Regions from separate parts of the Shewanella sp. 4t3-1-2LB genome, predicted to be linked through region 2. Evidence: predicted binding sites of a transcription regulator. Region 2 holds the regulator's gene; each other region holds the start of a gene.
The links. Region 2 encodes sigma-54, which starts transcription at its own class of promoters, with help from an activator protein. Its sites were predicted from a motif close to GTTGGCACGNNNNTNGNNT; they were not measured.

Region 1: the regulator sigma-54 is predicted to act here: its motif matches at 2,163-2,181, upstream of J3L11_RS11240 (DUF4097 family beta strand repeat-containing protein).
Region 3: the regulator sigma-54 is predicted to act here: its motif matches at 3,764-3,782, upstream of J3L11_RS12365 (TorF family putative porin).
Region 4: the regulator sigma-54 is predicted to act here: its motif matches at 4,738-4,756, upstream of J3L11_RS00335 (BON domain-containing protein).

Annotation. Positions count from the first base shown of each region.
Region 1 covers NZ_JAFNJD010000027.1:30,474-37,781, reverse strand. Annotated here, with positions in the region: gene J3L11_RS11260 (darcynin family protein) at 1-57, opposite strand, end outside; gene J3L11_RS19665 (TetR family transcriptional regulator) at 146-772, shown strand; gene J3L11_RS11250 (hypothetical protein) at 838-990, shown strand; gene J3L11_RS11245 (DksA/TraR family C4-type zinc finger protein) at 1,007-1,273, shown strand; gene J3L11_RS11240 (DUF4097 family beta strand repeat-containing protein) at 1,323-2,084, opposite strand; gene J3L11_RS11235 (EAL domain-containing protein) at 2,457-4,517, shown strand; gene J3L11_RS11230 (diguanylate cyclase) at 4,545-5,924, opposite strand; gene J3L11_RS11225 (AzlD domain-containing protein) at 6,019-6,324, opposite strand; gene J3L11_RS11220 (AzlC family ABC transporter permease) at 6,321-7,067, opposite strand.
Region 2 covers NZ_JAFNJD010000056.1:9,223-16,530, reverse strand. Annotated here, with positions in the region: gene J3L11_RS17080 (transposase) at 126-335, opposite strand; gene J3L11_RS17075 (OmpA family protein) at 794-1,462, shown strand; gene J3L11_RS17070 (HPr family phosphocarrier protein) at 1,647-1,922, opposite strand; gene rapZ (RNase adapter RapZ) at 1,909-2,763, opposite strand; gene ptsN (PTS IIA-like nitrogen regulatory protein PtsN) at 2,760-3,203, opposite strand; gene hpf (ribosome hibernation promoting factor) at 3,203-3,493, opposite strand; gene J3L11_RS17050 (RNA polymerase factor sigma-54) at 3,524-4,990, opposite strand; gene lptB (LPS export ABC transporter ATP-binding protein) at 5,081-5,809, opposite strand; gene lptA (lipopolysaccharide transport periplasmic protein LptA) at 5,806-6,339, opposite strand; gene lptC (LPS export ABC transporter periplasmic protein LptC) at 6,326-6,886, opposite strand; gene kdsC (3-deoxy-manno-octulosonate-8-phosphatase KdsC) at 6,883-7,308, opposite strand, start outside.
Region 3 covers NZ_JAFNJD010000031.1:32,966-40,273, forward strand. Annotated here, with positions in the region: gene J3L11_RS12340 (prephenate dehydrogenase) at 1-263, shown strand, start outside; gene J3L11_RS12345 (GGDEF domain-containing protein) at 365-2,101, shown strand; gene J3L11_RS12350 (DUF3016 domain-containing protein) at 2,105-2,644, opposite strand; gene J3L11_RS12355 (hypothetical protein) at 2,828-3,133, shown strand; gene J3L11_RS12360 (HU family DNA-binding protein) at 3,325-3,597, shown strand; gene J3L11_RS12365 (TorF family putative porin) at 3,878-4,570, shown strand; gene J3L11_RS12370 (GGDEF domain-containing response regulator) at 4,741-6,447, opposite strand; gene J3L11_RS12375 (response regulator) at 6,455-6,889, opposite strand; gene J3L11_RS12380 (CHASE domain-containing protein) at 6,886-7,308, opposite strand, start outside.
Region 4 covers NZ_JAFNJD010000001.1:67,468-74,775, forward strand. Annotated here, with positions in the region: gene J3L11_RS00315 (diacylglycerol kinase family protein) at 1-1,047, shown strand, start outside; gene J3L11_RS00320 (FAD/NAD(P)-binding oxidoreductase) at 1,067-2,347, opposite strand; gene J3L11_RS00325 (sigma-54 dependent transcriptional regulator) at 2,535-3,905, opposite strand; gene J3L11_RS00330 (hypothetical protein) at 4,074-4,616, shown strand; gene J3L11_RS00335 (BON domain-containing protein) at 4,864-5,418, shown strand; gene J3L11_RS00340 (VOC family protein) at 5,471-6,040, opposite strand; gene J3L11_RS00345 (L,D-transpeptidase family protein) at 6,037-6,531, opposite strand; gene J3L11_RS00350 (ion transporter) at 6,668-7,308, shown strand, end outside.

The DNA.
Region 1 (7,308 bases), on a different contig from region 2:
TTGCAGCCATTCCTTTCTAGCATTTAAATGTACAAAAAAAGTATAGGTTCTAGCCATGTTTGTTTTCCTTCAATTCTGGTTTCGGCGGTAAATATAGAATACGATTAAACATTCGCGTTTTATATTCGCATTCCGAGATAAGCCAGTGAACTCAAAGGTAATAGATTGTATTGTAAGTAGAAAACTACCAAGACAAGGGCGTTCAAAGACACTCGTTGCTGCGATACTAGAAGCTGCTATTCATGTTTTAGCGGATGGCGGCATTCGGGGATTTACCACCGCCAGAGTGGCTGAAAAGGCGGGAATTAGCGTTGGCTCACTTTATCAGTACTTCCCAAATAAGGCCGCCATTCTGTTTCAATTACAAGTCAACGAATGGCGAAAAACTCAGCAACTTATTGAAACTATATTGGCCGACATGACCAAGCCACCACGAGAGAAATTAGAGACGGCTATTCGTTCATTCATACAGTCAGAATGTGATGAATCGAGTATTCGCAAAGCTTTGGGGGATGCATCGCCCTTTTACCGAAATGCCCCTGAATTCGCTGTTGCGAAATCCGATACAAAAATTAATCTCGTACAATTTATCAGCGAGTTTCTGCCTGATGCTTCCGATGAAACATTGGTTTTTGTTGAAGATTTACTACTCAGAGTGGTTACCAGCTTCGGCAAACAATTTTCTGAGGAAAGCAAAACAGACGCGGATATCAAACGTTATAGCGCAGCGCTAGCCAATATGTTAGCTATGCAGATTGAGACTTATAAGTAATACAACGTCTCTATTACATTTCGCTATCGCCAAGTGCCACATCAATAGTATTGGAGCCGCGAGCATTGGGCGCACATATCGATAAGCGCTTTATCAAAGACGGCATTTATCAAACCATTGCGGCAGAGCCGATATTGCGCGCTGGTGGTCCAGCGAGCTATTTTGGTATTAGCGTGGCGACCGCATTTGAGATGGTGCGGCCGTCAGTTACCAAGTAGATAAGTGGAGGTCATTTTGGCATCAGGTTGGGCACAAGATGGGGCTGAGCAACAGCAGATAGACAGCACTGTTGAAGATGCACTTGCTCGGGTGCGAGGCGAGCTTCCCAAAGGCGAAAGCCTGACAGAGTGTGAAGAGTGTGGCGAAACGATCCCAGAGGCGCGGCGTTTGGCGATTCCTGGCGTGCGTTTGTGCGTGAATTGTCAGGCGTTGGAAGACAAGCGACGCCAAGCATTTGCCGGATATAACCGTCGAGGTTCTAAAGATAGCCAGTTACGTTGATGCTGGCAAAAAGCCGGACAGCAAGTCCAGCTTTTCGCGTTAATGCTGATTATTTGTCCATCGTCACCGGGCCATTGATATCGTCGAAATGTACATCGCCGGAGCCAGCGCTGATGATATTTAACCCTTGTGTATGACGGACATTGATGTCCCCGGAACCATCGTCAATGGTGACAATGCCGTTTACATTGGTAACAGTCAGTGAGCCGGAGCCATCATCAATGCGGACATCACCACCCACGTCACGGATATCGATGTCACCCGAGCCATCATCCAGACGAATTTTACCGCTGACATTTGCCAGTGTCACACTGCCGGAACCATCTTGAATATCCAGATCGTGACCACCGCGAATAGTCAACTCACCTGAGCCATCTACGACCTTGATATTGGCCGTCATATCGCGGATTTCCAAAGGACCAGAGCCATCGGTCACATCCAGCATCAGCGCGGCGGGCACCGTAACGCGCAGGTTGATATAAGGCGAACGATGGCTGAAGGAAACATGGTTGGCAAATTTTGCAGTCAACACTGCACGTGAGCCTTGCTGTTCCAGCGTCAGAATGGCGGGCACATCGGCATATTCATACACATCCGCTTCTACCTTGATCTGCTGTTGGTCAGCAACACCGACGATAACCAGCTCACCTGCGCCAGTGTCGGCCTGCAGTTGGCTGATATTGGTGCTATCCAGTACCAAGCTGCGGTGACCATAATTCAGTGGCTCGCTGTGGGCGCCATTTACATAGAAAACACAGCCAGTGAGTGGCAGCATGCAAACAAGTGCTAGCAAAGTTGAGCGTACAAACATAATTTTTGTGTCCTTAACGGTAAGCGTCAGTGATTGCAGAAGACTGAACATTGGGTGTTATTAATGTAGTCACAGTGTAAGCAGATGTTGTGCCATAAATAATTTTAATTAATAATCAATGAGATATAGATTTTAGATGAACGAATTAAATAACAAGATGGCAATTTTCATTATTAAACGGTGAGTTTCGCTAACGGTCACAGTTCCACCATTGTATTCGTCCAGCACACGGGCATTGGCAGCGGTTTCCAATAAAAAATTCTCTCGTTGTCAGACGGAGGCAACTACACTAGAAGTGGTGATAAATTCGCCATTACCTCTTATTTTTCGTCAGAAATTACCACTGCGCTGTTAACAGGGAGTGTCTACAGTATGAAAAGAGCCTTGTATCAGAATCCCCATCTGCTGCGGTTACACTGGCGCCGTGGCACCCTGACATATCTGTTGGCGTTGCTGATCATTGGCATTTTGGCGTTACTGTCACACTACTTAGTACAACGCATTGTTAATCAACAGGAAGCTAGTGCCCGCGTGGTGAACCTCGCCGGTCGTCAACGTATGCTATCGCAACGTATTACGCTGTTTGCCGGGCAATTGTTGGCGGAAAAAGATCAACGATCGCCAACTCTGTTCCCGGGGGAATATCTTGATGCGATAGCTACTATGAACAAGGTTCATCAGGCGCTGATGCATGGCTCGGTATCGATGGCGATTCCGGCTCCAAGTTCAAAGGCTATACAGCAGATCTTTCATCAACCGCCCGTAGATCTCGACCAGCGCTTGCAAGCGTTTTTTCGTTTGGCAAAGCAGGTCGTGGATCAATCGCTGACCCTGCCGGAAAGGGAACAAGCGTATTTGCAGCTGCGGGCATCCGCGCGTTATGACATCCTCAACTCACTGGATACCCTGGTGTTGCAATTCCAACAAGACAGCGAAGCCGCCATTGTGAAATTACAGCGCTATAACCGTCTGTCATTGATCGGGATGCTAAGCACTCTATTGTTAGAGGCGTTGTTTATTTTTTGGCCGCTGTTGGTTTCCTTATACCGCCGCGAGAAACAGTATCTGCAGTTGCTGCGAAAAATGGATAGCGAAATTGCCCATCGGGTACGTTTTCAAGCATTTAACGACCCGCTGACATGCTTGCCAAATCGATTGTCGATGTTAGAAAAAATCCAGACATGCGTTGATTTAGCGCAAAAAAATAAAAGTGCCTTGGTCGTTATTTCGGTGGGGTTGGATCGCTTCAAGGATATCAACAATAGCCTTGGACATGATAAAGGGGATGAATTACTCGTCGGCATCGCTACGCGCTTAGAAACCCTGGTGAAGCAGTATCGCGGCTTTCTTGGCCGCATCACCGGCGACGAGTTTGCCATTGTATTAGACCAACGTAAGGATAATCTCGAGCTGGTACAACTGATGCGGGAACTGCTACAGGCCGTGGCCGCACCGTTTGAAGGTGACGGTTTTTGTGTGCAGGTTACCGCTTCTCTGGGGTTGGCTTTTTATGCCGATGATGGTGCCAGTGCCCGCAGTCTGCTGATGCATGCCAACCAAGCGATGCGTATTGCCAAAGATGAAGGCGGGCGGTGTTTCCGTTTCTTCCAGCCGATGATGACCTCCAAAATGACCCGACGTATTCAGTTGGATCAAGAGCTGCGACAAGCGATGACTGACTGCGCGCAACTAATGTTGTTCTATCAGCCAAAGGTGGATCTGCGCGATGGGCGGATTTGTGGCGTGGAAGCGTTGTTGCGCTGGAAGCATCCGCAACAGGGCATGATTTCTCCGGCGGAATTTATTCCCATCGCAGAAGATTCTGGACTGATAGTAGAGTTAGGTGATTGGGTGATGGTTCGGGCACTGGAGCAACTGGCACAGTGGCAGCAACAGGGGATGGCAGTCGATGTTGCTATCAATGTATCGGTCAAACAGTTGTTGCGCAGTAACATCAGCGAGCGTATCCAGACCTTAGCGCAGCAGTTAGGCGTCGCATCACAGCATGTCCAGTTAGAGATCACCGAAAACAATATCATGGACAATATGAGTCGCATTATGCCGCAGCTGCAAGCGTTGACACAGCAAGGATTTACCTTGGCTATCGATGACTTTGGCACCGGCCATTCCAGTCTGTCTCGGTTACGGGATTTACCGATGAAGGTGCTGAAAATTGATAAATCTTTTGTCGCAAATGCCCTGCGTGATCAGAAAGATGTGCAACTGGTTGAGGCAATTATAGAAATTGGCCATATTCTGAACCGGACTATCATCGCGGAGGGGATTGAAACTGCGGAACAGATGGCATTGTTGCAGCAACTGGGCTGCGAAGAAGGACAAGGATATTTGTTTGCCAGACCGATGGCGGCGGAACAGTTGGAGCCGTTGTTAAGGCAGGGCACCATTGATATTCGTCACGAGGCTATGGCTTGACAGCTGCCATAGCCAGAATCTCCGCCGTCAGAGCTGATCTGTATCGGCAACAATAACGCGGTTCCGTCCCAAGTGTTTGGCGTCATACAGTGCTTTGTCTACCTGTCGCAAAATCACTTGATAATCGGGATGGCCATTAAACAATGCCAGGCCAGAGCTGACGGTAATTTGGATACGCTCACCGTTTGGCAACATAAAGTTTTCGGCGGACACTTTATTACGCATATTTTCGGCAATCGCTTGGGCGTTGTGTTTGTTCACATCAACCAGCACCACCATGAATTCCTCGCCCCCCAGACGAAAGACAAAATCACCAGCACGCGAATTGCTCACCAGAAAACCGCTCAGTTGCTGTAATACACTGTCTCCGGCCTCATGACCGTAAGAGTCATTGACCTCTTTAAAGTAGTCAATATCCAGTGACAACAGTGCGAACTGACTGTGATTGCGGCGGGCGTGGGTAATTTCACGGCTTAGTACTGTCGGCAGGAATTTGCGATTCAGCAGTTTGGTCAGGACATCCCGACCGCTTTCCAACTCCGAGCTTTTGGCAAAAATGTCATCCAGCAGGAATTTGATCCGTTTGGTTTCGTCTCGTACCTTGCGTAAGCTCTGGATCCTGGTGTCAGCAGGCCCTTGCTGCATATCTGCTAGCAGTTGTTCATCAACGATGTTTATACGTTCGTCAATGAGCTGGGTTTCCGGGTAGTCTTGAAATGCATGTGCCCCTTTGTGTGTAAACCATAAACCAAATTCAGAAGTAGACAGCGCTGGCAGTTCGGCATTGGGATTGCCAAGGGTGCACTCAAACATCAAGCGATTTTCCCAGTCCAGCAACGCCCCTTTCTGCTTTTCGCGTTCAGTCGACAGGTTCTGAGAGATAGAGAACAGCCGGTATACCTCATCAGAGCGGGTGTTGCGGTCGTAAGAGCTGGCATAGGCTTGCGCCATGACTTCCATAGAGACATCAAGGGTATCGCAAAAATGCTGCAAGCACTCATGCTGTTGCTCCGCGGTCAATGGCTCTTGCTGCAACAACTCACCGTAGTGCTGTTTCAGGTAGCGCGCACCACGCAGTACCAAGTGCATCGGAATTTTGATACGGGCGTGAATTTCACCGACTTTTACCTGCAGGGCTACCGCTGCTGCGAGATCATACTGCTCATCAATATCAAACAGCGTGACCAGCCATTGCTGTAAAGAACCATGTAAACGTGTTTTCACTTGGTCGTGGGAAAGAAAGATCGACGCATCTTCAGCTCCCAACATATGGGCATAGAATTGCGTCGCCAGTTCACCACTATGGTTGGCAACAAGTTGTCGATTTAGTTGAATACTCTGTGGATTTATTCCGGAAATCAAAGTATTCCAGTCATTAGCAACTTTACTGCTGGTTGTGCCGCTCATAATATTCCCTGGCTATAGACATTATCCGGCGGCAAAACTAGCAAGATTACTGCTGAAAGTCCAAAGAAATGCTTGAATATTCACCAGCACAGCATCACCAGTTCAACAGATAAAAAGCCAGTAGACTGAGTAAGACTGCACTGAGCATATGCCTGACAAAGTAGGCGATAATCACCGAGATTATTGCCCCCCAAAGATAAGGATTATCTGGAAAATGCCGTAGTTCTCCATTATCCAGTAAGATCACCGGCGCGCAGATGGCAATCAACAAGCAAGGGGCGGAATAAGATAGCGCTTCCCGCACTAATGTGGGAATACGCAGTGGCAACCGGGGTTCTAGAAACAGGTAACGGTTAAAAAATACGATGAACGCTAACAGCAGCAGTAGCCACCAACTCATGTTGTTGTCTCCCCGGATTTTCTCGTCAGGTGCGCTACTGCGACCGCAAACATCATTCCGGCAATGCCAGCGATCACGATAGCGCCTTCCACTTGCGCTAGTGACAGAGCGGCGGACAGCAGCAACGAGCACAGCACACCTGCGAGAGTGCTAAGGCTCTTTATCATTGGCACCACGATAGTAATAAAGGTGGCGATGATGGAAAAATCCAGATGGTACTTTGCCAGATCGGGTACCGATGCCGCGAGCCAAATACCTAAGGCACTGACAATTACCCAAAACAGATAGAACGTCAGTCCGGCCCCTATCAGGTAGCTGACCGTCAGCGCCTGTTCGCGGACCTTTGGCACACTCAGCGCAAACAGCTCATCGGTTAGCAAGAAGCCGATCGGCAGGCAGTACTTGAGTTTCAGTTGGGTGACAAATTCACGCAATGTCAGCCCATAGATAAAATGCTGCGATGTTAAAAAGAAGATGGTGATAATAATGCTGAAAACATTGGCGCCAGAGATCAGCATGCTCAAGGTGACCAGTTGCGCTGCTCCGGCAAAGATAATCGCCGACATCCCCAGACTCTGCCACACATCTAGCCCAGATTGAATCGCCATTGACCCAGCAAGGAGCCCCCACGGCAGGACCGCCAGACACAAGGGAATAATGTCGATTGCGCCCTTAAAAAACTGGGCTCGTTGTCCTCGTAGCGAATGCGCCGAAGCTGGCTGCAGGTGTTCGAAATTATTCATGATGTTTGTTAGTTACGCGCACTGTGTATGGTGTTGCTTATATGTAAAAATTGAGATTAGCGTTATAGCATGAAGCCGCTGATGTCGGCACGAATTTGTTATGGGCGCGGTAGTAATCATCGCTAGTCTCTCTCAGCCGTTTTTTGTACAGCAGATGAAATAATGTATTGATGAAATTTTTTGGATGAAGCTACCGATTTTTTATTGACGTATTGTATTAACACTATAAAAATCAATTAAT
Region 2 (7,308 bases):
CTGCAACTGGTATCGAATAAAAATGACAAGAATGAACCTAGAAAAGCGCAAAATTTGGGGAGCACACTTTTTCTATCGTTGGGGGCGATAACTGTTATTAGTTCAGTTCAAACTTGTCGAAACCGTTAGTTAAAATACCTAGCTTTCAGCTGTGACATCACATTGGATACATAGAGCCATGGCGTTGATGTATCGGTTGCTTGCTGACTCTGGCGTACCCACATATATAAAGTTTTGGTCGGGAGTCCATATTGACGGGCCACATCAAACAGCAACCGCCCATTATGGGTGACTTCGATGACTGCCTGATGCCGAAGGGTATCTGTCATTTCCATCTTCACCTCCTGAATTACCTCGTTATACTGCTGAATTTGTTACTCAATATCCCACTGGCTAATGCCAAGGTGTTTATAGCTTTGCCAGTGTTGCCGCCAGCTGTGGAAAAACTGATAAATGATTTTCATCGTTACCTCCTGCTGTGTCGGAATACTACTTTCTATGTATGTAAGAACTGTGCCAATTTTTTTAAATATTTTTTATTATTTAAAATCATATAGATACGGATTTTCTGCGAAAATGCGAAAATTTTAGGTCGTACCATGAATGTGCGTGATGCACTTATTTGGTGCGTAACCTTTGCCAAAAAGGCAGAAATATAGGTGATGAGGAACTGAATCGAGCCTGAATAAGCTGCAAATTATACAGATCAGCATTCGCTACGCCGTTGTCTTGCCGGTGGATGGTTATATACTGATGCCATAATTATTCACGGCGAGACTAAGGAGAACCCACCATGAACAAGGTTATGATGCCGTTGACTTCTGCTGCATTGATAATGTTTTTCGCCGCCGGTTGTACAACCGTTAACCCTTATACCAATGAACAACAGACCTCTAAAGCAACGAGTGGGGCACTGATTGGTGCTGCTGCTGGTGCCCTTGTTGGTGTTGCGACTTCCAGTAAACATGATCGAGGTAAAGGTGCATTGATTGGCGCTGCTTCTGGTGCCGCAGTCGGTGGCGGCGTTGGTTACTATATGGATGTGCAGGAAGCTAAGCTGCGTCAGCAGTTATCCGCCTCAGGTGTTAGTGTAACCCGCTCCGGTGATAACATTATTTTGAATATGCCAAATGAGATTACCTTCCAAGTGGACAAAACAGATCTGAGCGGCGGAGCCATGCAGGTGCTGGACAGTGTAGCGTTGGTGGCTAAAGAATACCCCAAAACTCAACTGAATATTATTGGTTATACCGATAGCACGGGTTCTGAATCTTATAATTTGCGCCTGTCGCAGGTGCGCGCTTCTTCTGTAGGTAACTATCTAATCCAGAAAGGCGTTGCAGGTCAGCGTGTGGTGACGCGGGGGGCAGGAGAAAGCAATCCGATTGCCAGTAACAGCAATGCTGCTGGCAGAGCCCAGAATCGTCGAGTGGAAATTGTGTTAAGTCCACTAGCACAGTAATATCGATATCCTGCCAAGGCCGCATTATGCGGCCTTTTTTCCAATATCACAGTGCCGTTTGCTAGTTAGATTTGCTCGATACTCAGGTCATCACTATGGCTGAGTGTCATGCACCTTCTTAGCCTTTGTTGAATGATGGAATCACGTTTATTTTGACGTAGAGATTTGGCGGGGCGAAAAACGGTTAACTGGCTTCATCGAAGCGGGCATTGATCAGATTGCAGATGGCTTCCATTGCTGGTTCTGCATCAGGACCATCCGCAATTAGTCGGATTTTTTTACCCATGCCGGTTTCCAGCATCAGCAACCCGAGCACGCTTGCAGCAGAAGCTTTTTTTTCACCTTGGATCAGAAAGATATTAGCGTCAAACTCATTGGCGAGTATGGCCAGTTTTGTCGCCGCTCTGGCATGTAATCCCAGCTTATTGAGAATGGTGATTTCTCGCTCAATTCTTGCCATGTTCGAGTTCCCGGTGGCGTGCCTGAACTTTATGCTTACTGTTGCTGAAACGCTTTGCAAGTTGCTCTGCTACATAAACGGAGCGGTGTTGTCCGCCGGTGCAACCAATGGCTACGGTAAGGTAACTGCGGTTATTGCGTTCCAGATGGGGTAACCATGTATCGAGCAAGTTTTCTATTTGCCAGATAAACTTATTTACTAGCGGTTGGCGGTTGAGAAACTCACGTACCGGTTCATCCAACCCAGTCAGTGGTCTGAGCTGAGGCTCCCAGTGGGGATTAGGTAAAAAACGTGCATCAAACACGAAATCGGCTTCTGCGGGCAACCCATGCTTAAATCCAAAGGATTCGAAGTTGATCACCAGTTCTTTGGTGGCACTTCCCAGTAAAATCTCCCGTACTGTGTCACTTAGTTCATAGATATTCAGCGTGGAGGTATCTATGTAATGATCCATCAGTTGTGACAGCGGGGCGAGTAGTTTACCTTCCTGCTCGATAGCATCTTTTAGCGAAATTTTACTTTTAGATAATGGATGCAGGCGCCGGGTTTCGCTATAGCGTTTTAACAGCACTTTATCAGATGCATTCAGGAAAAAGCTGATGACCTCAGTGCCTTGGGGCAGTTTTCCTAGCTGGCCCTCGAGCACTTTATCCTGGTTAGGCATATTCCGCACATCGACACTAATCGCCACCAACTCATTACTGCCACGAAGATTATCCAGCAAACTGCCAATCATGGGTAAAGGCAAATTGTCGACGCAGTAGTAGCCCATGTCTTCCAGTACTCGCAATGCTACAGATTTTCCTGAGCCGGAGCGGCCGGAGACGATGGCCAGTTTCATCCGGTGATCACCTGATACAATTCTTCTTTGGTGGTCGCCTTGCGCAACTGCTTAAGTATCTGCTTGTCACTGAGTTTTTCAGCCATTGCCGATAAGGTGCTCAGGTGCTGCTGGCATTGATCTGCGGGCACCACTAGGGCAAACAGGATATCGACCGGTTGGTTGTCAATGGCATCGAAAGCAATCGGCTCGTTACATTTCACCAGCACTGCAATCGGGGTAGTTATGTCCGGCATACGACCATGAGGAATGGCTATGCCATTGCCTATGCCCGTGCTTCCCATTTTTTCTCTGGCCAACAGGCTTTCAAAAATGGCTTGGGACGACAGATTGGGATACTGGGCCGCGGCGAGTTCGCTGATGAGCTCCAATACCTTTTTCTTGCTGCCGGGTGTGGCGCAGGTGGTACACTCCGGCCGCAGGACGGTACTAAGTTCCATCATGAGTATTTTGTCAGCTTTTCTTTGTATTTAATGATCTGACGATCCAATTTATCAATCAGAGCGTCAATGGCTGCGTACATGTCGGTGTGCTCTGCGGTGCCGTGCACTTCGCCACCGTTCAGATGTAGCTTGGCTTCGACTCTTTGTATAGCTTTTTCTACATTGAGTACGACATGCACATTATTGATCTGTTCGAAATGACGTTCAAGTTTTGCAAATTTACTCTCCACGTAGCTACGCAACGAGTCGGTGATCTCAATATGATGGCCTGCCAGGTTGATTTGCATAGGGGTGTCCTCCATAGGGGTACTGTGGAATTACAAACTCTTACGCTGATTTGAGGGCGGGATCAGCATGGCTTCACGATACTTTGCAATGGTCCGTCTTGCCACGTTAATTCCCTGTTCCGCCAGCAACTGTGCCATTTTGCTGTCACTGAGCGGCTTTTTCTGATTCTCTGCTGCGACCAGTTTCTTGATAAAGGCTCGTATGGCGGTTGACGAACACTCGCCGCCATCATCGGTGCCAACATGGCTGGAAAAGAAATATTTCAGTTCAAAAATACCGCGAGGAGTATGCATGTATTTTTGCGTCGTCACTCGTGAAATCGTCGATTCATGCATATCGACCGCTTCGGCGATATCGTTGAGTACCATTGGTTTCATGGCTTCTTCACCATATTCAAAGAAGCCTTGTTGAAACTGGACGATACAATTAGCAACTTTCAGCAAGGTTTCATTGCGGCTTTCCAAACTCTTGATAAACCATTTGGCTTCCTGCAAATGTCCGCGGATAAACTGGCTGTCTGACTGGCTGCGAACACTGCGCGCCATGGCGGCATATTGCTGATTAATACTCAGTTTGGGCATACAATCTGGGTTGAGTTCGACAATCCAGCGGCCATTCTTTTTCCAGACGCTGACATCCGGGATCACATATTCCTCGTCCTGTGGCTGTACCAACAGGCCGGGCCGAGGGTTGAGTGTCTGGATCAACACGATGGCATCTCGTAGATCTTCTTCTCTGAGGCGTGTTTTACGCATCAAGGTGCGATAATCTTTCGCGGCGATCAGATCGAGGTGTTGCTCCAGCAACATGATGGCATTTTCTAAATGCGGTGTGTCTTCACTGAACTGTGACAGCTGGATCAGCAAACATTCCCGTAAATCTCGAGCAGCAACCCCCACAGGGTCAAAGTGCTGAATGCGTTTCAGTACGGCTTCTACTTCGTCCAATTCAATCTCAGGATTGCCCATGGCTTCCAGAATTTCTTCTGTGCTTTGAGTCAGATAACCCTGATCATCAATGGCCTCAATAATGGCGGTGGCAATGGCTGAGTCGGTTTCGGAAAACGGTGTCAGGTTTTTCTGCCATTCCAAATGTTCACGTAATCCTTCGGAGGTTTCTCCCTGAAATGGCGTGTCATCATCGCGGATAGGACCCGCAGGGGCAGCAGGTGCTGCGGTAAAGACTTCATCCCAAGTGGTGTCCATTGGCAGTTCTTCTGGCAGGGATTGGCTGGTTAACGCATCGGAAGTCTCAATAGTTGAACTGTCTTCCGTTTGAACGTCGATGGTTGGCGTGTCGAGATCATTATCCACATCATTGTCGTCATCGGCTAATTGACTATCTTCATTGACTTCCAATAGTGGATTGGCTTCCAGCGCCTGCTGAATTTCCTGTTGTAACTCCAGCGACGACAACTGCAGCAAACGGATTGCCTGCTGCAGTTGTGGTGTCATAGTCAGCTGTTGACCCAGCTTTAACTGGAGTGACGTTTTCATGTTACCGCTTACTCCTACATCCTATCGTGTAATAAAAAATCCAGTAATTACAGTCTTTAACAATTAGAATTGCCTACCCAAAGGTGGTTACTATAGCTTGAATTGCTCTCCTAAGTACACTGCACGTACTTGTTGATTATCGAGGATTTCAGCAGGGGAGCCTTCTGCGATCAACTGACCGTGACTAACGATGTAGGCGCGCTCACACACATCAAGTGTTTCACGCACATTATGGTCGGTAATCAGCACTCCCAGTCCGCGGGAACGCAGCTGTTCAATAATTTTTTTGATATCGATGACCGATATGGGATCCACGCCCGCAAAGGGTTCGTCCAGCAAAATAAATTTTGGATCCGCCGCGAGGGCTCTGGCTATTTCAACTCGGCGTCTTTCACCGCCCGATAGTGACATCCCAAAACTGTCGCGAATATGAGTGATATGGAACTCTTCGAGCAACTGTTCCAACTGCTCTTCACGGCCATCACGATCCAGACCCTTGCGGATCTGTAGTACTGCCATGATGTTATCTCGCACCGTGAGTTTACGGAAAATACTGGCTTCTTGCGGCAAATAACCGATGCCTTTGCGGGCACGCAGATGCATGGGATCCATGGTCAGCTCATCATCGTCGATGAAGATCCGCCCTTTATCGCTCTGAATGAGTCCTACGACCATATAGAACGTAGTGGTCTTGCCTGCGCCGTTGGGACCGAGTAATCCGACAATCTGCCCAGTTTTCACCGACAGACTGACGTCCTTCACGACCATTCTTTTTTTATAGCTTTTTGCGAGATTCTGGGCGGTCAGGGTAGTGCTCATTGCTGCTCCTGCTTGGGTTCCTTTTTGATATCTTGCTGGTAATTTTCCGGCTGAATTACCGTGGTAACCCGATCTTCACCTTGACCACTACTGGTAGCTTGCAGTTGCTGGTTTTCTAGGTCATAAACGATTTTTTCTGCAGTAGACAGACTGCCGTCCTGTTCCACCCTCGCTTTTCCAATGAGTGTCAGAATACGTTTGTTGATGTTGTAGTGGATCTCGTTGGCGCTGGCGTTCGCAATGCGGCCATCTTCCAGTTTCTGACGAAAAGTCGCTGGAGATCCTTTGGCAACCAACACCCGCTCGCCGTCTTTATCGGTACTGGAAGCGTTAAGTTCCTGGGCGGTAAGCTTCATCGAACCCTGCGTGACGATCACATGTCCGCTATAAACGACCTGCTTGTTTTTGATGTCGGCATCCTGCGAATCTGCAGAAATCTTCACCTGCTGCAACAGATCTTTATCTACGGCGGATGCTGCCAGACTGGTGAGGCACAGGAGTGCACCGAAAAAAAGCTTATTTGGTTTCATAGGTTCCTTTTACTTGACTAAGCAGTTTCACTTGCTGAGCGTTGAGGTCGGCGTACAGCCCCTGACCTGTAATATCAAAATCCTGTCCCTTGACCAGTATATTTTTATCTGAGGTCATAATCATATTACTAAGATTTAATTCCAGATAACTGGTGCTGATAGACTGTATGGGCTCTGTGGGACTAATGGCATCAATAATAACATTATTTTCCAGAACCACTTTGTTGCTGCGTTTGTCCAGTAGTCCCTGTTCTGCGGTCATGCGCCATTCAGCCTGACCTTTATCGGGAAAGATCCAGTACACTGGGCTGCTAAAAACGGTGCGATCGTCCTGTTCGTAGTGTTCCATGTGTTTGGCTGACACCCGACTAGAGATCATGCCGTTTTCATCATAACTGACACTGTGTAAATCATCGGCAACGTAATCAGGACGTACCACATCAGAGTTCTGCAGACTCGCGTCGGTATTACGCTTATTCTGAACTTGCCAGTACAAGATCAGGGCAGCGGTAAAAAAAGCAATAATTGCCAATGTGACTCTGTTCATATACTCATGCCGTGTGCCGAATCAATTTTATCTTGGCTCAATAGTAGTAAATCAGCTAGTTCCCGCAGAGCACCATGACCACCATTAAGAGACGTTACCAGATGTGCCAGTTGTCTGACTCTGGGGTGACCATCCGCGACGCAGACACTGAGTCCTACGCGCTGCATCACGGGTAAGTCAACCATATCATCTCCAATGTAGGCCACCTGCTGTGGTTGCAGTTGATAGTGTTGTAATAGCCACTCAAAAGGTTCCAGCTTATTATCAATACCCTGAAATATATGAGGTATTCCCAAAGCCATCATACGCGTTTCTACAATCTGTGATTGGCGCCCGGTAATCACGGCAACCTGGATGTCAGCATTTAATAAGGCTTTCACACCATAACCATCTCGGGTGTGAAAAGCTTTGAGTTCTTCACC
Region 3 (7,308 bases), on a different contig from region 2:
ATCGACAAGCAGTGGATGCAGATAACAGTCTTGACCAGCTACAGCAGCAAGGCCACGCCAAGTTTGCCAAAATATTCACAGATGATCAGGGGTTTACAACATCCAGTAACCGCTTCTTGCCCTATGTGCAGGAACTGGCTGAAATGGTTGCAGAGTTAGAAGAAGATAAAGCACCGTCACAGCAGCAACTGGAACACTTAGTGAAGCAACTGGCAATTTTGCTGCAGACACTGGCACGCTTCAAAGAACAGGGCCGTCAGTAGCGCTCGATCACAGAACAGGCAAGCGCGGTTTCACTGTCATCTGTTTGTCACTGAAAATTCATATGCTGCTGCCCCGGTTCAGTTGAACGCGGTACAGGCAGATGACTCCCGAGCACGAGGTACTGCTGGAACAGATAATCCAGCAGGCAGATATTGCGATACATTTTCAGCCAATCGTCAACATTGACGCAAACCGCATGTACGGTTTTGAAGCGCTGAGCCGCGGGCCTGAACAAAGCCCGCTCTATTCCCCGATACATCTGTTCCGCGCAGCAGAACAGCAGGGGCGACTCTCTGAGCTAGAAACACTGTGCCGCACCCTAGCAGTGCAGCAGTTTCAACAACAGCAACTGCCGGGAAAATTATTCATCAACATCAGCCCGATGGCGTTGCTCGATCCGCGTCATCCCAAAGGCCACACGTTGCGACTGGCACAGCAACTGGGGCTACCGCCTTCATCGATTGTCATTGAACTGTCTGAGCAATATCCAGCTGAGGATATTGATCTATTAAAAAGCTGCCTCGACTATTACCGCCATCAGGGATTTCAAGTGGCGCTGGATGATCTCGGTGCCGGTTATTCTGGTTTACGCCTATGGTCAGAACTAGCCCCCGATTATGTTAAAATTGACCGTCATTTTATCGACCGTATTGATCAGTTTCCGGTAAAACAGGAATTTGTACGTTCCATTGTCACCTTATGCCAGAGTCTTACCTGTCAGGTTATCGCTGAAGGTATTGAAACCGAGGCAGAACTGGCGGTGTTACAACGTTTAGGTATTCAGTTGTGTCAGGGATTTCTGCTGGGTAAGCCACAACCGCACCCGTCCCCCAAACCACACACTTGGTTTCGGTCATTTCGCCAACAACCGCAACCACGCTATAACGAAACGGCCGATTGCCTGTGCCAGGAGGCAATTTCACTGCCACCTACCACGCGACTAAAAAGCCTTAGCCATTTGTTTCTAGAGCGACCAGCCTTACAAGCAGTCGCCATTATTGAATACGATTTCCCGTTGGGATTGGTGTATCGCCAGAGCTTGTTGGAGCTGTTCTCCACCCCCTATGGCCGAGCACTACATGAAAACCATCCGGTCACGGAAATCATGGATGGCGGCGTGCTGATGGTCGAGGGCTGTGAACCTTTATCCTCCGTCAGCCAACAACTGACATCCGATAACAACCAATATGTGGCGCAACAATTCATCATTTTGCAGCAGGGAAAGTTCCGTGGACTGGGACACACCCGAGATTTGCTGCAAAGAATTACTGAGCAGCGGATCCAGACCGCCCGCCATGCCAACCCACTCACGGATCTGCCGGGGAATGTGCCGATTCAACAGGAATTGTTACGACTGGGGCAACAACAACAGCCGTTTTATTTAGCATATCTGGATCTCACCAACTTCAAGGCCTACAACGACGTTTACGGCTTTGCCAAAGGTGATGAGGTGATCCGCTGTGTCGCGGATCTATTAAGATTTCACGGGCGCCGGCACTTCATTGGTCATGTTGGTGGTGACGATTTTGTGATGATTGCTGCCGATACGGTCATGGTAGAACACTGCCGCCAGATCCTAGCCGAGTTTGAAGTGCTCAAGCGGCGTTTCTTTACCGAACAGCATTGGACAGAACAGAAATTTCTGGCTCGCAACCGTCAACACGAGCTGTGTATCCAGCCGCTAATGAGCCTGAGTGTTGGGATTATTCCGCCACAGCTTACCAAAGCCGCGAGTGAGGAACAGCTGTCACATCTATGTGCTCAGGCAAAAAAACAGGCAAAACTCACGGAAAGTGGATTTTGCCTGCTACAGATCCCACAAGAACAGATCGCCTGAAAATTACAGTTTGGGGGCAACGGTATTCTCAAACCAATCGCTTAATAGGGCTTTTTCATACCTGAAACTGGAATTATCAATATTGCTGATGCGATCCATAAAGCGCATATCCCGCAATTTTTCGGACCCGACCATTATCACCTGATCACCATCCAGAACCCGATAAGAGAAGTTAATCCGTGGCGGATAAATGTCTTTGACGATGCGGATATCACTGGTTGATGCCTGACCAAAGGTTGGCCGTAAATCGCCCGCTAAGTCCACATCTGTCACCACTAACTCCAGTTTCTCCTTACCTTTCAAAGCCTTTGCAGACGCCTTATCGAGCGCTTTAGTGAGATCTTCAAACATCCGCTGCTCATAGCGTTTTTGTACCTCTGTTGCAGTACGAATATCGGTATACTTATCTGGAGTTTGCCACTCAATCTTGACTTTACCAGAGGTGGTTACTGGATTAGCCGCGGCGGCATCTTCGGTAGCCACAGCACAACCAGCGCTCATAATGCTCAGTACGCTGGCGAAAAACAGATAGCCAATTTTCATCTTTGCCTCCTTGTCGGCAACCTAACGACGATATCACCTTTGGCAATAGCCGTCTTTATGGTACTTAGGGTTACACTAAACGTCGCTGAATATTTGGATTTTGGATATAGCACCGAGTTCCAACTTTAAGTTAACTTTATCATTCTTTACAGCAATATAATCGCGTTTATGCGGGAGAGCTTCGTGAAATTATCAGTCCCAGTCATTTTTACCTGCTGCCTACTGATCACCGTGTCTGCAGTGGTTTTCTGGATCAATCGAAATTCACAGCCTACCATCCCTAACGACTGGACTGCTTTTGTTTATCACCACGGCTTTGGATCCGCAAACTATTTGAAAAAGGAAGGCTTTACTGATTATCAACAGTGCCGTGACTATGCCCGAACACAATCGGCCAAATATGAAAACGCGCCTTGGGAATGTGGTGGTGGCTGCCGCTTTGATTCCCGCCGTCAGGGATATGTTTGCGAAGAGATGCGCAATCACTAACGGCTTATGCTATCGTCAATGACAGCGCTGTCTTCCGGTGTCATAGCGTTATTAACTAACGCGCTAGCTCGGCCACTTTTTTAGTGATGTTTTACCTGATAATTCGGAAAATTCACTTTCATTAGCTAGAGCCTTATGGCAAGTTAACAGCGCTATAACAATATCTACGGAAAGACAGAGAGTATAAAAAAATGAATAAAACCGAACTGATTGCCAGTATGGCTGAGAAATCTGAGCTAACAAAAGCAGAAACCGCCCTGGCACTTAAGTCTTTTGAAGCTGCGGTAACCGAAGCACTAAAAGCCGGTGACAAAGTCTCCATTGTGGGATTTGGCTCTTTCGAAACAACAACTCGGGCCGCCCGAACTGGCCGCAATCCGCTGACAGGCAAAGAAATTCAAATTGCTGAAGCCACTGTGCCAAAGTTCAAAGCTGGTAAGGCGTTGAAAGACAGCATTAGCTGAATTTGTATTGCTCAGTAAAAAACGCCTCTTGCTATAGAGGCGTTTTTATTTGTGTGAAACTTTTACATTGCACTATTTTTGTGCAACTAGCGCCATAATAATGCAGCAGTTTGTTTACATACAAGGCAATATTTGGTTAAGTTTTTGTAAAAACTCATTATTAATTTTTGGCACAGCTTTAGCTCATCTTTCTTTGGAATTACATCAGCACAATGAAAAGCCGACGTTCCGGCAGATTTCCGGATCTCCGGCAACTATAAGAGGGATAAAGGGGATGAGTATGAAACAAAAACTGCTGTCGCTGAGCGTGCTTGCAAGCTTAATGATGATTGCACCAATGAGCCAGGCCACGGTGACTGGAAATATCGGGGCAACGTCGAATTATCTATGGCGCGGTGTCACTCAAACTGCGGATGCTGCGGCAGTGCAAGGCGGCATTGATTACAGTCATGAATCCGGCTTCTATCTGGGCACCTGGGGTTCCAATGTCGACTTTGGCAACGACACCAGTTATGAAATGGATATTTACGGCGGTTTTTCCCACTCCCTCAATGATGACTTTAGCTATGACGTAGGCTATCTATACTATGGCTATCCAGACGCTACTGACTCTATCGATTTTGGCGAGTTGTACCTGAAGCTTAACTGGAAGTGGTTAGAAGTAGGTGTGGCTAAATTTGTGACCGCTGGTGATGATGTCGCTGCCGATGGTTTGGATGACAAGGATTACACCTACTACCATATCGCCGCTAGTTATCCTCTGGCGGACAGCATCACTTTGGGAGCCTATTACGCCTACTCTACAGGTGACGTGATTACCAGTTGGTACGGTGTCGATGACTACTCTGAATACAATGTGTCGGTCACCAAAGACACCAGTATTGGCGCTATTTCCTTCAAACTGGCAGACACCAATCTGCCAGACGATGACGTCAAATTTGTACTTGGCTACACCTACGAATTTGAATTCTAATAAATATCAATGAATTACAATAATAATATTAAGCAATAACAATAATAATCTGAACGGGTCAAGGTGATGCCAGGATGGCCACTATGATGATCCATGCTAAACTTCAGCCGTGCCTGAATCCGACCCGTCATCCGCATTACGGATGACGGGTTTTGTTTGATCAGCCTGCATCACTGTGGCTGCAGAAATTGTGTCATAAATTGCTCAGGTGGCATCGGCTTACAGTAAAGGTAACCTTGTAACAGATGGCAACCATGATCACGACAAAACTGGGCTTGAGCTTCAGTTTCAACCCCTTCCGCCACCGACAGCACATCAAAACCACTGGCAAAATTGATGAGCGCCGCCAGCAAGCGTCGCGCCCGTTCATCCTGTTCGATACCTGCAACGAAACTCTTGTCTATTTTCAACACCTTAATTGGAAAATCCTTTACATGTTCCAATGATGAAAAGCCAGTGCCAAAATCGTCCAAGGACAGCGTCACACCTATTGCCGCGACCGCCTCCAGCACTTCTGCTAACTCTCTAGGTTTTTCGATCAGGGCGTTTTCAGTGATTTCAAGCTCCAACAGCTCCGCTGGTAACCCACTGGAAAGTAACGCACTTTCAACCTGTTGTAACAGTTTTTCACGAAGATTCTGAGAGGCCGACAGATTGATGGCAATACTCAAACGTCTGCCCGGCGCGAGTTGTTGCAACCATAGTTGGGTTTGTTGGCAAGCCGTCTGCAATACCCATTCACAAATGGCATCCATCATTCCTAGCTCTTCGGCAATAGGCAAAAAACTATCTGGCGCGATCAATCCGTCTTGGGGATGTTGCCAGCGCAGTAATGCTTCCATTCCTTCCAACACGCCGGTGTGGGCATTGAATTTTCCCTGATAAAACAGTCGAAATTGTTCAAGCTCAAGCGCCTGCCGCAGCCCGGTAGCAATATGCTGACGCCGTCGAACCGCCAAATCTAATGCCTCAGAATAAAACTGCAACTGGCTACGTCCACGCTGTTTAGCGCGATATAACGCAATATCAGCGCATTTCAATAATCCAGAACTGTCAGACGCCAAGCGCCCATAACAGGCTATACCGGCGCAAGCGCCGATAAATAGCGGCTGCGCATCGACTAGAAATACGGGTTGTAGTGCTTGCAGCAGAGCGGTTGTGAGTCCCTCAGCGATGCCTGAAGCATTATTGCCAGTCAACACCACCACAAACTCATCGCCGCCAATGCGAGCCAGCAGGCTGTTGTCTGGAACGACTTGACTCAAACGAGCTGCAACCTCCACCAATAAACGGTCACCCATCTGATGTCCATGAGTATCGTTCACCCCTTTGAAATCATCGAGATCCAACAAAATAAGGGCCAGTTCGCTATTTTTGCTTCGCGCTAATGCCAGCGCTCGGCTTAGGCTCATCTCAAAACCATAACGATTTAGTAAGTCGGTAAGAGAGTCGTGCTCCGCGAGGTTACGCAGGCGCTCATGCGTTTTTTGCAGAGCTCGACTCATACTGGCGCGTTGTTTTGCCAATCGAATAGCGCGGGTCAGGCGCCGGGTATTGACCTCATCTTTCAGCAGAAAGTCCTGTGCGCCCATTTCAATACAGCGATCTGCCAGATATTCGTCCTCATAACGCGAGATCATCACCACGGCCGTGGCATCACCGGCTGACGAGTGCAGACTGTGTAACAGTTCCAAACCATCCGCATCAGGCAAACGATAATCAAGGATAATACCGTCAAAATGTTGCTGACGAACCAAATCCAGCCCCACTCGGCCACAGTTAGCTTCGACAACATTAAAGCCGATATCTGACTGCGCCAGAGCCCTTATAATCGCGGTTCTGTCAATCTCGTCGTCATCAATCAGCAATAGATCCATCTTGTTTTCACCCTGCATCAAATGGTAAAACCACAACCTGCCAGTAATTTTCCAGCATGTTAAAAATGCGCAGAAACTCGTCTTTGATATAGTGTTTGACGATGTAACCAGCAACATGGTGCTGGTACGCGGCGACCTTATCTTCATCAGCCGCAGAGGTGGTCAACACAAAGACAACCGATAGCGAAAGCTCCTCGTCATTGCGCAACTGCTCAAGAAATTCTAGGCCACTCATCCGTGGCATGTTCAGATCCAGCAAAATTAGATATGGCTGACTTACTTGTTTTTGTCGTAGCATTTGCAACGCTTCTAGCCCATCTCTGGCGCGTATCAGCGGATTCAATAGGCGTAATTGTTTCATCGTACGCACGACGGCCATATGGTCGATGTCATCGTCGTCAATCAGTAGTATGGTCACCTCCCTATAAGGTGTGGCTGTCATTTATGAAACTCCTTGAGGTTTTTTGGCCAGGTAAAATAGAAGCGGCTACCACGACCTTCTGACACTAGCCAGATGCTGCCGCCAAGACTCTCAACACACTTTCTTACCAGTGATAATCCTAGTCCACTTCCCTCCACTTCATCCCGTGGCCGCAGTGTCTGAAAAATGGCAAACACTTTTTCATGGAATTGTGTTGGGATCCCAGGGCCGTCGTCCTCCACACAAAAGCAGTAAAAATCGTGCTGTTCGCTACAACTGACGTTGATAACACCACTATCTTTGTCATGGTGTTTGATGGCATTACTCAACAGATTGCGAAATACCAGCTCCAACGGCACTCGGGCGGTGACAAATTGGGGAAGTTCAGTGACAATTGCCAGATGGTAGGTGGGCTGCACGTTCACCAGAGAAAACACCTC
Region 4 (7,308 bases), on a different contig from region 2:
TGTCGGGAATCGTTTGATTCGGTGACGCAGGTGCTGACTGATATTCGCCAACATCGTACCAGCATTCGTTTAAATCGACGGCAACTTAAATTTTTAAAGCGGCTTTGGCAATCGCAAGAACTGTCGTTAAAACATCGGTTGTGGTTAATCGTTAACCCGGTTTCTGGCGGTGGCAAGTGGCCTAAATATCGTGAGGAAATTTGTCAGCGCTTACAGCAATATTATGAGGTGCAGGTGCTGGAAACGACACCGCAGCGGCCCGCCGCCGTACTGGCACGTAAAGCGATTCGAAGCGGTGCAGACATTTTGGTCGCCGGAGGCGGCGATGGCACAGTGAATGAGGTGGCCTCGGCGGTTATTGGTACAGATTTACCTTTAGGCATTATTCCGCTTGGTACCACAAATGCGCTCAGTCAGGTGCTGTGGGGCTTAGGCGCCAAGTTGGAGCCACTTGGCACTGCGTTAGAGGCTATCATCAACGGCGAACAACAGCGAATTGATACTGCCCGATGTAATGGACGTCCAGTATTGCTGTTGGTCGGGGTAGGGTTTGAGGCGCAAATGATTAAAACGGCTAACCGTGAACGTAAAAATGCGTTAGGTGAACTGGCCTACTTACAGGGCTTCTGGCAGGCATTTAGTCAAAATCGAGAGATGTCATTGAACGTTCGTCTGGACAAATCTGCGCCATTTACGCTGCATACTGGCTCGGTTACAGTGGCAAACAGTGCCCCTGTAACCACCATTTTAGCTCAGGGCGCTGGTCATACGGATCTGTGTGATGGTTTATTGGATGTCACCTGGTTGACGCCGACGGATGGGCTGGGCGAATCGCTGCTGACCATTGCGGAACTGACGGTGAACGGCTTAACCAAACAGTCGCTAGAGATTAATGCACATCATCAAAAAGTCGCCAAGATCAAGATTTCGTCGGCTAAACGTATGGATTACGTCATAGATGGTGAGTATTTCCGCGGCCGTACCTTAAATATTCAGGTACGGCCCGCATCGCTTAATGTGTTGTTACCTTCGGCTACAGAAGATTAACCAACGCCCATCCACAAGGTTAGTCATCACCTTTTTCAGTACGATGGATGCCCACAGCGCCCAATACATATTTTTCATATATGGGTTCACTGGTGCCGCGACGAACCTTGTACATAAAGTATTTTTCAAAAGCTATTTTTGCCAGATGAACCCATTTCCCCATGGAAGTCCAGTTAGCATTGCGTGGTGGGTTTTGTGGTAGGGCCACAAATGCCGCACCTTTATCGCCCATATCCGCTAGACAGATAGCGTTGAGTGTTGGGATCGTCTTAGGCGCTTCGCCCTTGATGGCCGACAACATGTTGTCAACGATGGCGGTGGTCATGGATTCGATCATAAAACCGGTCTTGGGGACGCCGACCGGTACTGGAGTGGCTTCCATCGGTGGCAGCGCGACACACACACCTGCGGCATAGATGTCGGGATAAGCCACTGAACGCTGGTAGGTATCGGTCAGAACAAAGCCCTTATCGTTACAGAGCTTAGGAACCGCAGCAATCGCTGGGCTGCCTTTGAATGGCGGCAGCATCATCGACATTTTGAACGGTAGCTCATGCGTAAATTCGACTTCACCTTTGCGATTGAGCTCTTCTACATGCATAACACCATCATCCACCTTGACGGTTTTGGCATTGCAGATCCATTTGATATCGCGTTTGCGGCATTCGTGTTCCATCAGACCTTTTGAATCGCCAACACCACCTAATCCCATGTGACCAATATAAGGTTCGCTAGTCACAAACAGTAACGGCACTTTCTGGCGGATTTTGGCCGCACGTAGAGCGCTGTCCAGTGAGAAGAGATATTCGTAGGCCGGGCCAAAGCAACTGGCACCTTGAAATGCACCAACAATCACCGGACCAGGTGATTGTTGCAGTTGCTGATAGGCCTCAAAGGCTTTTTCAGCATGTTCTGCGGTACAGATAGACTGAGTGAAATGGTGGGGACCACTGCCTGGAATTGCATCGAAGTTCAGCTTAGGACCCGTACATATAACTAAGTAGTCATAGGATTGCTGCGTTCCATCACCGAGTGTTAACAATTTGTTGTCGGGATCAATGGCACTGACGCCGGCAGCAGAAAACGCAATTTTCCGTTTGCTCAGATAAGTATCCAGCGGCAGGCAGATATCTTTGGTCTTGCGTTCACCTAGGGCAACCCAGGGGTTCGAGGGTACAAACTGAAAATCAGGCCGTTCATTAATCACCATCACTTCACTGTCAGCGGGTAACCGTTGTTTCAGTTCAAATGCTGCAGACACGCCCCCGAGTCCGGCACCTATTACCACGACTTTGGTCATTCTTTTCCTCTCTTTTTTATAGGCCCTGAGATGTGAGCGACAGGGCTGGATGACTTATCCATAAGAAAAATCTAATGGATTGTGTACAGATTAGCGGATGGCTGACGCTATGCAAGTTTTTTTATAACGTAATTACACCAAAGTCGTAGATAGGGAGGGCAGAGGAATGTGTGAAAATTAGCTAAAACTAAGTGCTTTCGTTTTGATCTTCTTGATATTTTTCTAATTTATTGTACAACGTTTTAATACTAATCCCCAATTGCGCTGCGGTGGCTGTACGGTTGCCATTATTCTCTGCCAATGTGGCTTCTATCGCCGCCCGGGTCAACGTTTCCAAGGGCATCCCCGCCGGGATGTTATCGATACTGGCATCCAGCGGCGCCTCTGCAAGCGAAATGTTTTCAGCGAGTTGTATATGCTGAGGCAGTACCACTTCATCGGCAAGAATATAAGCACGTTCAACGGTGTATTTTAATTCTCGGACATTGCCAGGCCAGTTGTGCGCTGCGATTTTGGCTAGAGCGTCGTCGGCAATGGCCACTTGAGTATTTTCCGCTACATTGCGATATGCTAGAAAATGTTGCGCTAGGCCGATGATGTCCTGTTCACGTTCGCGTAATGGCGGCACCAGTAACGGGAATTGCGCCAAGCGAAAATATAGATCCTCCCGAAACAACTCTGCGGCAATAGCTTGCTGCGGGTCGCGGTTGGTCGCGGCAATGATCCTGACATTGGCGGTTTTTAACTGTTGACTGCCTACTGGGCGATATTCTCGATTTTCCAGCACTCGCAATAGTTTCACCTGATGGGGCAGCGGCATTTCAGTGATCTCATCCAGAAACAGCGTGCCACCCTCAGCTTGTTCAAATACGCCTTTATGATCTTTGACCGCTCCGGTAAAGGCACCTTTGATGTGGCCAAATAACTCACTGTCAACTAACTCTGGGCTGAGTGCGCCACAATTGATCGCCACAAACGGCCCCTGATTGCGATTGCTGGCAAGATGCAGGGTGTTAGCCACCAGTTCCTTGCCGGTGCCGCTTTCGCCCATGATCAATACCTGGGCCTCGCTGTTGGCGACTTTTCTCAGCGTACGATACAGCTTGTGCATGGCGCGGGATGAGCCCACCAATAACCCAAATTGATCCAATGCGCTGCTAGTGCAACGTGCCTTCAGTGCAGTTTGTCGCTGCTGTTGCGCATAGTCTGCTAGAAAATCATCCAACACGTCTGCCAGCAGTTTGTCATCGATTGGTGGACGAAAGTGATAGCCCGCACTTTTATGAATGAGCTGATCCAATGCTGGATCTGGTGCACCATCGCTGAAAAACAGCCATTCTTGCTGGAGTAATAGATTGCTGATGCTGAGCTGTTGTACTTCGCTATTGATCACTGCGCTTGATTGTAACAGTACCAGATCGGCATCTGCTTGCTGCAGTGTCTCTAGCCAGTCGCTTGAAGGGATAACCCACTCACACTGTTGTAGCTGTGGCAAGTCAGACAATTGCTGTAGTAGGTTTTTGTCTTTGATATGGATAAAGATTTTGGGACGAGACATAGAAGCTTCCTGCAACAGTGTTATGCCACTTTAAGACAGATATTGCGTGTGAACAATGACAATCTGAGCCTAAGCAAGGCTATGTTCAGCCTTGCCGTACGGCTGCTTGGTACGGTGTTTGTATAGTTTTGTGCAGGATGATGCTGTCTTATGATGAATTAACAGGAGATGATGATGCGAAATGTGACTCATCAGCACTCTGAGTTGAGCCTGCTTACACATGATGGCAATTGCCAGCATTTCAGCAACACCGATGTTGCGTTGTTATACCTCAATCTGCGGCTAGAACTGGACCCATTGCCGTTGCGGCAACGTTGGTTACAGTTGACCGATAGCTACCGTTTGCGTCGGACGTTAACACGCTTACAACGACTACATTCCGGAATTGCCGGGAGTCTGTTGCGTTTTACCGGATTGGCAGAGCAACAAGGGCGTCGTTGGCCATCGTTGCAACATGCATTGGTTTGGATCCCGCCACTGCTGGCACATCGTTATCGGGCATTAAAACAGCAGCCACTGTCGATGCCACCACCCAGTAGTCATGCTTTCCGTTTGGCACTGTGGCAGTTGGAGCAAAATGTTGCGAGTTGGCATCGCCGCAGTGTTGCCTATTGCGAGTCAGAATCTGTATCCGTGCTGCTGGCGGATATGGCCGCGGCGCGACAGTTAAGTCTCGATAGTGTTTTTCCCGGCAATGAGCAGGGGTCTTAGCAACGGTTGGTGCAGTAAAAGTTACCTGCGGGCGTGAATATTTTACCTTAATGACGATTAGCATCGCATGCTGTAGATGTGATTTATATTGTAAATATATGAAATAAATCAATTTAGTAAAGTTGGCATCATTCTGGTATTAGCTAAAACGACAAACGAGTTACCCGGGCTTTTGTCCGTTGCGCCAATCACCAATTGAAAATTTGGCATAAAAACTCGGTTTTTCAATCACAAGAAGGAGGTCGTTATGAATAACAAGCTGATATCTGCCACTGTTGCCCTGGGTTTACTGATCCCGGCTTACAGCTACGCCCAGACTTGGAAGAATGAGGCCCATGATGCTTGGATTGATGGTAAAGCAGAAAGCGTATTGTTACTGAACACCAATCTCAACAATTTCGACATTAACACCGATGTACATCAGGGCAAAGTCACGTTGACCGGCGAAGTTGACAGTGATGTTGATAAAGCCTTAGCCGGCGAGTTGGTGGAAGGTCTGGAAGGTGTGAAATCGGTTGATAACAAACTGACGGTCATGCCTGCTTCGCCAACCAAAAATGGCGATAATGCGGATGATGCCTCGCAGGTGCTCACCGATACTAAAATCACCACTGTGGTGAAAACACGGTTGTTGTTTGAGCCGGAAGTGAGCGGCACTGCTATTAATGTCACGACAGAAAATGGCGTCGTTTCGCTAGATGGTGAGCTGCACTCATCGGCTGAAAAAGATCTCGCGTTGAATATTGCCCGTAATACTGATGATGTCAAAAACGTCGTAGACAATCTTAGAGTGCTGGATTAACCGTTTGCGTGTTATTTAGAAAAAGCCCGGATATTTCCGGGCTTCTTTATGATTATGTCGCTTCACTAGCAATAATGGCTTCGATGCTGTGTGGGTGCACTTTGATGCATAATTCTTCACAGTAAAAAGCAATTGTAGGATTAGGCAAACGTTCATCCGCTCCTGCCGGACTGCTGTATTTGATACTGATAGCGTCATCACCGTCGAAGACTGTGGCGAGCGTCGGTATTCTGTTCAGCAGTGCTTGGCGTAACTGCCCACAGTCAGTGGCTTCACACGGCAGCACTAATTCAATATGTTCCCAACCCTCACTGTCATAATGCTTATCCTTGGGGTAGGGCAATTCGATACAGGGAATGCGGTATTGCTCCAAACGCAGTGCTTGCGGCAGTTTAATAATCAGTATTGGGCGGCCGTTGATCTGTTTGTCAGACAAGAGCTCGCCGTCGATTAAAAACTGCTGTCGCAGCTTGTCGGCCAATTGCCGGCTGTTGACCCGTATAGCGGCATGATCACATTGGGGCAGCACCTGCAAGCCTAGCCGATGCACAAACTTTTGCATCCTAGTGGCGAAGTCGGCAAACGATGCCATTAGCGTCTGGTAGTCGACCACCTGACTCATGGCCAAATCTCGATGGGGGTTCCGGGTTCCACCAATTTCCAGATTTCGTCCATTTCTTTATTGGTGACAGCGATACAGCCATTGGTCCAGTTGTACTGTTGTGCTTCTTCTGGAGGCAAAGCGGTATGCGGATTCTGTCCGTGGATCATAATTTGCCCGCCGGGATTAATACCCAGTGCCCGCGCCCGGAAAATATCTTCATCGTTGGGATAGGAGATATGGATAGCGCGATAATAGGTACTGTTGGGTTTCTTGTAATCGAGGACATAGCGGCCTTCAGGTGTGCGTTGGTCGCCTTCTTTCAACTTGTGGCCCCGAGGCATGTCCCCCATGGCAATATGGTATTCGTGTAGGATTTTGCCGTTGCTCATCAACCGTAACTGTGACAGTGATTTCTTAACAACGACTAAGTCAACTTGAGGCTGTGCTAACAGCGGTTGGCTCAGCAAACTGAGTGCTGCGAATAATAGCAGGTGTGTACACTTGAACATGGACTTTCTTGTTATTGTGGATTGACGCCGGATAATGACGGCATCATAACCGAAAAGTTATCTGCTATTGAAGCACTCGCTGAAGAATGTATGATCCGCAGGCCAACTCAGCATGCTAACCCAGGAAACAAAACGCATGACAAAGCATCAACAGCAGCATGATTCACCACTGCAGCAGCGGTTGCGCACAATTATTTTTGGCACTGATACGGTTGCAGGGCGAACATTTGATATCGCCTTAATCGTCTGCATCATTTGCAGTGTGGCGTTGGTATTTTTGAATACGGTGCAATCGGTAAATCAGCGTTTTGGCAGTTTAATTCTTGGTCTCGAATGGTTTTTTACCGTAGTGTTTACGGTGGAATATGGGTTACGTTTATACAGCTCTACGAATTCCTGGAAGTATGCCCGTAGTTTCTACGGATTGGTGGATTTGCTCAGCGTCTTGCCCAGCTATCTGGCGCTGTTTGTGCCAGGTGCCAATCTCACCTTGGTGATTCGGGTGTTGCGACTGTTCCGCATTTTTCGGGTGCTGAAGCTGCTGCGTTACCTTAGCGAAGGTAATATGCTGTTGCGCGCTATGTTGCTGTCAAGCCGTAAAGTTTTCATTTTTTTCTTCTCCGTCAGCCTGATCATCATGGTGCTAGGGGCGGTGATGTATGTCGTAGAAGGGCCGGAGAACGGGTTCAGTTCTATCCCTAAATCGGTGTACTGGACCATAGTCACCATTACTACTGTAGGTTATGGTGATATTACCCCAAAAACCGGGCTGGGGCA